Regions from separate parts of the Rhodococcus sp. B50 genome, predicted to be linked through region 1. Evidence: riboswitches for the same ligand, from Rfam matches in the RefSeq annotation. Region 1 holds a riboswitch; the other holds the start of a gene.
The links. A riboswitch is a leader RNA that binds a small molecule or an ion and turns the genes downstream of it on or off. The one in region 1 is predicted to bind cobalamin.
Positions count from the first base shown of each region.

Region 2: another riboswitch for cobalamin. It lies ahead of GON09_RS24865 (hypothetical protein); the one in region 1 lies ahead of GON09_RS22615 (CbtB domain-containing protein).

Region 1 covers NZ_WPAG02000002.1:4,858,797-4,862,202, forward strand. The annotation lists gene GON09_RS22600 (FUSC family protein) at 1-440, shown strand, start outside; gene GON09_RS22605 (cation diffusion facilitator family transporter) at 526-1,455, shown strand; gene GON09_RS22610 (histidine phosphatase family protein) at 1,457-2,005, opposite strand; cobalamin riboswitch at 2,035-2,174, shown strand; gene GON09_RS22615 (CbtB domain-containing protein) at 2,210-2,404, shown strand; gene GON09_RS22620 (CbtA family protein) at 2,419-3,189, shown strand; gene GON09_RS22625 (cobyric acid synthase) at 3,194-3,406, shown strand, end outside.
Region 2 covers NZ_WPAG02000003.1:80,494-83,899, reverse strand. The annotation lists one part of gene GON09_RS24870 (IS3 family transposase) at 1-83, shown strand, start outside; one part of gene GON09_RS24870 (IS3 family transposase) at 83-1,002, shown strand; cobalamin riboswitch at 1,055-1,235, shown strand; gene GON09_RS24865 (hypothetical protein) at 1,313-1,585, shown strand; gene GON09_RS24860 (hypothetical protein) at 1,582-2,364, shown strand; gene GON09_RS24855 (IS1380 family transposase) at 2,749-3,406, opposite strand, start outside.

The DNA.
Region 1 (3,406 bases):
TCTCGCCGCTGTACTGGAACAGCCGCAAGCGTCTCGCGGTCCTGACGGCTGCCGCCGACCCGATCGATCACGCGATGCGCAATATCCGCGTGCTCGCGCGACGTTCCCTGACTCTCGTCCGCGACGACGAGATCCTCGACTCGCGGCTGGTGCACCGTTTCGTCGAGGTCGCCGACGCCGTGGACGTCCTTCGTGAGATGGTTCTGGCCGAGCCGGGGGAGCAGCCCGACCAGGCCGAAGCCGCGCGGGTGCTGCGCAGCGTCGCGAAGAAGATGGGTCCGGAACTGGTCGCTGGGGCGGGGGTGTCGGCGACCGTCGTGTTCGCGCAGATGAGGTCGTTGATCGTGGACCTGCTGCAGACCGCCGGACTCAAGCGGATCTCCGCGATCGCCACCCTTCCTCCCACAGTCGAACACCCGGCCTACGAACCGGACGAATGAGGCCTCGGGCCCGGCCGGACGGCAGGCCGTTGAAACATATGCGCATTCATGCATACGATGGCCCGAAGTTCGGAGAGGGAGATCGATGGGTTCGGGTCACGGGCACTCACACGGCGTCGGCCACGGTCACGGCCGGGGCGCCGGTCCCACGCGCGGCGTCATCCGACGCATGGCCTCCGCGCTGGGCATCCTCGGCGCGTTCTTCGTGCTCGAGGCGTTCGTCGGGCTCCTGATCGGATCCCTCGCGCTCCTCGCCGACGCGGGCCACATGCTCACCGACGTCGTCGGGGTGTCCATGGGCATGGTCGCCCTCATCCTGGCCCGGCGCGGAAGTGCCGCCGCATCGCGCACTTTCGGCTGGCACCGCGCCGAGGTCCTCACCGCGATGGTGAACGCAGCACTGCTGCTCGGCGTCGCAGGCTGGGTCTTCTACGAGGCGATCGACCGCATCGGGGACGCCCCCGAACTCCCCGGATTCCCCATGATCGTCACCGCCCTCGCGGGACTCGCCGCCAACATCGTCGTGATGCTCATGCTCCGGGCCGACGCGAAGGACAGCATCGCGGTGCGCGGCGCCTACATGGAGGTACTCGCCGACGCCGTCGGATCGGTCGGCGTCCTCATCGCGGGCGCACTCGTCATGATCTTCGGCTGGAGCCTCGCGGACGTCGTCGTCGGTGTGCTCATCTCCCTGTGGGTCGTGCCGCGCGCACTGCGACTGGCCGCCGAGTCGCTCCGGATCCTCACCCAGACCTCGCCCGCGCACCTCGACGTCGACCTCCTGCGCACCGACCTGCTCGCGCTGCCCGGTGTGTGCGGCGTGCACGACCTGCACGTGTGGACGCTGACCACCGGTATGGACGTCGCCACCGTGCATCTCGTCAGCGACCACGACCCTCAGTGGATCCTCGACTCGGCGCGCACCGCGCTGTCGTCGCACGGCCTCGAGCACGCGACCGTCCAGGTCGAGTCGACCGTCGACGGGAAGCAGTGCGAGAAGGACGTCACCTGGTAGCTCACCGCGGGAATCGGTTCGGACGCAACGTCCACCGACCCGGCCGGCCGTGCAACCGGACGACGTCCAGCGGCCGCACGTCGACCCGCCAGAAGGCGGCCGCCGGAGCGTCGAGAGCGCACACCGTCGCGGCCCGGACGACCGCGGGGTGCGTCACCGCTGCGACGCGTTCGTAGCCGTCGTCCCGTGCCGCCAGCCAGGTGCGGACCCGGCCGAGCAGGTCCACGACGGATTCGCCGCCGTGCGGTGCTGCCGCCGGATCGGTCAGCCATTCCTCCAGCTCGCTCTCGGGTACGTCGTCCATCGCGGTTCCGGCCCACGTGCCGTAGTCGAGCTCGCGTAGGGCGGGGTCGATCTCGGCGGGGAACCCGAAGGCACGGACGGTGTCGTTCGTGCGTCGCTCCGGTGCACACACCCACCGATCGACGACCGGTGCGGAGGCGCGCTCGAATTCGCGCCGGCCTCTTTCCGAGATCGGCTCGTCGCAGGGAAATCGGGCCTGCTCCGTCGCAAGGGTGGATGCGTGTGCGACGAGAAACAATCGGGTCACGGCAGGTATGTCCTTTCCGCTTGACATCGTCGACCGAGCGGTGCGAAGGTTCGTCGGTAAAGATGTGCCGAGGTGTAGGCAATCCGGTGGGAAGCCGGAGCGGTCGCGCCACTGTAACCGGAGAACACGAGATCTCCGGAAGCCAGAAAACTCCCGCGGCGCATGACGGAATCGAATGGGACGCGAAATCCCTGGAGGATTGTCATGGCTGTTGTCCATACGCCCGACGAGTCGCTCGGCGCTGCCGCACTCGCAGTCGCTCTCGCCGCAGTGATCGTGGCGGCATTTCTCGTTCTCTATCTGGTCGGATTCGATCAGGGCGCGATCTCGCGCACCGGCATGTTCATGCACGAACTGATGCACGACGGCCGGCATCTGCTCGGTCTTCCGTGCCATTGAGAACGGGAACCACGATGCCCGGAACCTACATCCAGTTGTTGCGCAGGGGCCTGCTCGCCGGACTCGTCGCGGGTCTGCTCGCGGGCGGTGTCGCCTTCGTCGTCGGCGAACCCCACATCGAATCGGCGATCGCACTCGAAGAAGCTGCGGGCGAGGCACATTCGCACGATCATGATCACGCGACGGCCGCGGGTGAATCCCACGGTCACAGTCACGGCGACGATGCGCTCGTCGGTCGTACCGGTCAGAAGGCCGGGTTGTTCCTCGCGACCGGCCTGGCAGGTCTCGCACTCGGTGCCCTCTATGCGTCGGTGCTGCACTTCGCGCGCCGTCTCACCGACATGCCGGGCTGGAAGCTCGGGCTGGTCGGTGCGGCCGGGGCGTGGCTGGCGGTCGAAGCGATTCCGTTCCTGAAGTATCCGGCCAACCCGCCGGCCGTCGGCGATCCCGACACGATCGATCAGCGCACTCTGCTGTGGCTCGCCGCGGTCGTCCTCGGACTCGTCGCGATCGCCGTTGCCGTGGCGGTGGCCAAGGCACTCGCCACCCAGGATCTGCACACCGTCCGCATCGCCGGTCCTGTACTCGCTTTCCTCCTCGTAGTGGGTCCGGGATATCTCGTGCTGCCGAGGGTCGACGAGGTCGGAGCAGATTTCCCCGCGACGCTGCTGTGGGAGTTCCGGGTCGCGTCGTTCACCGTGCAGCTCACTCTGTGGGCGACGCTGGGCCTGGTCTTCGCGTACCTCACCGAACGCGCCTCCCGTCGCGCGCCGATCCCGGCCTGACCGCATGGGTTCGGGTCTGCTCGTCGCCGGAACGACGTCGGATGCAGGGAAATCTGTCGTCGTCACCGGCGTCTGCCGATCCTTGTCGCGGCGCGGCCTGAAAGTCGCGCCGTTCAAGGCACAAAACATGTCGAACAACTCGATGGTGACGAGCGAGGGTGCGGAGATCGGTCGTGCCCAATGGATCCAGGCGGTGGCCGCGCGTGCGATCCCCGAG
Region 2 (3,406 bases), on a different contig from region 1:
GGCCCGCAACCAGGCTTTGGTCGCGGAGAACGACAAGCTCAGCGAGGAACGAGACATCCTGCGCAAGGCCACGAAATATTTCGCGGCAGAGACGAACTGGTGATCCGCTTCCGGTTCGTTGACGACCACCGGGACACCCATGAGGTGAAGCGGATGTGCACGGTGCTCGGCATCCACCGGTCGAGCTACTACAAGTGGCGAGCCGGAAAGGCGGCTCGGCTTGCCCGCCAGCAGGCCGATGCGGCGCTAGTCGACCGAATACGTGCCCACCACCAGGAATGGGACCACACCCTCGGTTACCGGCGGATGACCGCCGAACTGGCCGATGATGACCAGGTGCCGGGCACGGTCAATCACAAGCGGGTGGCCAGGTTGATGCGACAGAACAACATCGTCGGTGTGCATCTGCGTAAACCGAAGAACACGACGATCAAGGATCCTGGGGCACAGGTCTTCGAAGACCTGGTCAACCGTGATTTCACCGCCGACGAGCCTGGACGAGTATTCGTCGGTGACATCACTTACCTTCCCCACAGCGGCACCGGTGAGTTCCTCTACCTGGCGACCGTGATCGACGTGTGTTCCAAACGGCTCGTCGGCTGGTCGATCGCAGGTCACATGCGTACCGAGCTCGTGGAGAACGCGCTCGACAATGCGGCCGCGGCACGAGGGTCGCTGGAAGGAGCGATTTTCCACTCGGATCACGGACGTCAATTCACCTCCTCGGACTACCAGGCGACATGTCGCCGGCACGGCGTGCGGCAATCGATGGGCCAAATCGGGTCGAGCGCCGACAACGCGATGGCCGAGTCCTTCAATGCGTCGTTGAAGCGGGAGACGCTTCAGGGCGCGAAACGCTGGTTCGACGAAGCGCAATCCCGCACCGAGGTTTTCCGCTGGATCACTCGATACAACACACGCCGACGGCACTCATCACTGGGGAACCGATCACCACTTGACTTCGAGGTCGACCATGGGGCTACCCTCGATCAGGCCGCTTGACGTACACAACCCCGTGTCCACTCTTCAGGGGCCACGCCCACGCTCGGGTAGGCTTCCACACGGCCGGTTCGGCACCGCCCCGTCCCGCGCCTATCGGCTGGGGTGATGCCGACGCAAGAGGGAATCCGGTGAGAACCCGGAACTGTCCCGCAACGGTGAGAGACCTCGGCGCACGTATGCGCAGTCGCCGAGCAGGTTTCGAGTCCGATACCTACCGGCCCAGGAGTGCGCCAGTCCTCCTGCCTACACGGCCGAGGAGCCTTCATACGATGACTATCCGTACTTTCCGTCCACGCCTGCCCCGCCACAGATGGCGGTGACGTCGGCAACGTTCGGGCTGGTAGCGACCGCCGCCTGTTCGGCCCCGGAGCAGCCGGATGAGGATTATTCGGAACGGACGATCCCGGTCGTCGATGATGCGGGTCGGACCGTGGAATTCGACGGACCGATCGAGTCTGCCGTGGTGGCCAACCACTCCAACAGCGAGCTGATCCCGGCGCTGAACGATGTCGACACGGTCGTTGCTGCGCGCACCGGCACGGCCCAGGACCGGGTCGCCCGAGGTAGAAAGACTGACACATGACCGATCTGCACACCATGCTGGAGAAGATCGATGCACTCGGGCCCCCATTTCGCATCGGCACCCGGTCCGCGGCGAACACCGTCTCCGACGACGCTGCTGAGGTCGACTGGTTCGCCGCCGCCGAACTGTGCGACCCGACGTCCGGGCAGACACAGAGGATGATCGAACTACATGCCCGGCACCGGCAGATGCCGGTGGCACGGCACGTCGGTTCGCTGGTCTTCCAGCGTTACTGCCACCGTGTCTGCGGCGTCGCGACGGCGGCATGGGTGCTGTACGGGGTTGCGCTCGACCTTCGCGCCCCGAGTGTCCGCGTGCGCTTTGTCGCCGGCACACCCGATCTGCTGGTGCTCGACGCACCGAAAGCGCGGACAGACGCCACACCCGAACACCTCCTCGAAACGACCGTCGACGGGCACCTGACACCCCTGGCGCAGAATGTGCGCGCCGAGACAGGCCCCGGGATGGGCAACCTTCTGGGCAACATCGCCGCGGGATTCGCCGGTGCCTTCCGAACACTCGCGCGCCGGTCCGACCTGAATCTGGATGCGCACACGCTGCGTGAGCACGCCCAGGAACTGCTCTCGGCTCGCCCGGAGCTGCGCCGCAGCGGTGACTTCCGGATCCTCACCGGGCCCTGTGGCCCCCGTCTGCAGTACGACCGCAGGACCTGCTGCCACTGGTACGCCGCCCCCGACGGACGCTACTGCTCCTGGTGTTCTCGACTCACTCAGGAAGAACGGACGAAACGGTTCCAGGACGCGATGGCCGAAGAATGACACGCGGCGCAGCACCCCGAACAGCTGAGGGTCGACGGGCTACCGAACCGACGACCGCTGCTTCGATGTCGCAGCTGCCGGCTGACTCTCGGACGTGCTCAGCCTCGTGAAGGCGAAACAGTGGGCGGAAATCGTGCCGGTCGGTCCATCACGGTGACTCGGATGAGATTGCCGTCGGGAAGCGCGACCACAAATGTGCGGCCGGAAGGTAACCTCAATCTTTCGTGAGTCCCGCGTGCCGGCCTGACCAGTTCGGATTCGATGGTGGAGGCGGTGGATCCGGTGTGCATCCACGCTTGGTCGCCCGACACGGTCGGGTGACGTCGGGGTCCACGGCCCCGAACTGAGTGTCCTTTCGACTCGATAAATGAAGATTCGTGCAGGTCACACAGGTGCAGGTAGCGCGGTGAGCCGGTTCAGGCCGGCCACGAGAACATCGACACCGGGAGCCGTCGCGGCCAGCCGCAGCCGAACCTGACGGGCATGGCGGGCGATCTTCCCGGCGATCGACAGCACCCGCAGCCGCAGCCGTTTCGGCTCCCACCGCCGCGCCGGGACCTCGGTGAATGCCAGCATCTGCATCCACGCGGTCAACTCGCATGCCAGTTGCACGAGCGCGAGCCAGATCCGGTTCTGATCGAACCCGTGCAGCGGAAGATTCTGCAGCCCGGTTGCTTTCGCTGTCCGGATCCGGTCCTCGCACCGAGCCCGACGGCGGTGCCGCAACTCCAGATCGGGGAGTTGCCCGCGGCGGGTGTTGGTCACGAACGCCGTCAACCGCAGGCCGTCACGGTCGGTGAACCGCAACTGCGCACCCGGATGCGGTCTCTCCTTCCTGACGATCACGCGCATGCCGGTCGGCCACGTCGACAGGTCGAGCAGCCCGGTGATCTCGGTGACCCAGGCCCCGTCCCGGACCTGCCCGTCCGAGTCGTAAGCCGGAGTCCATGCCTGCTCGGGAACCAGATCGATCGCGGCGGCATAGGCGTCGGTCAACCCGAATCCCACCGAATACGAGAGCCTGCGCTTGGTCAGATACTCG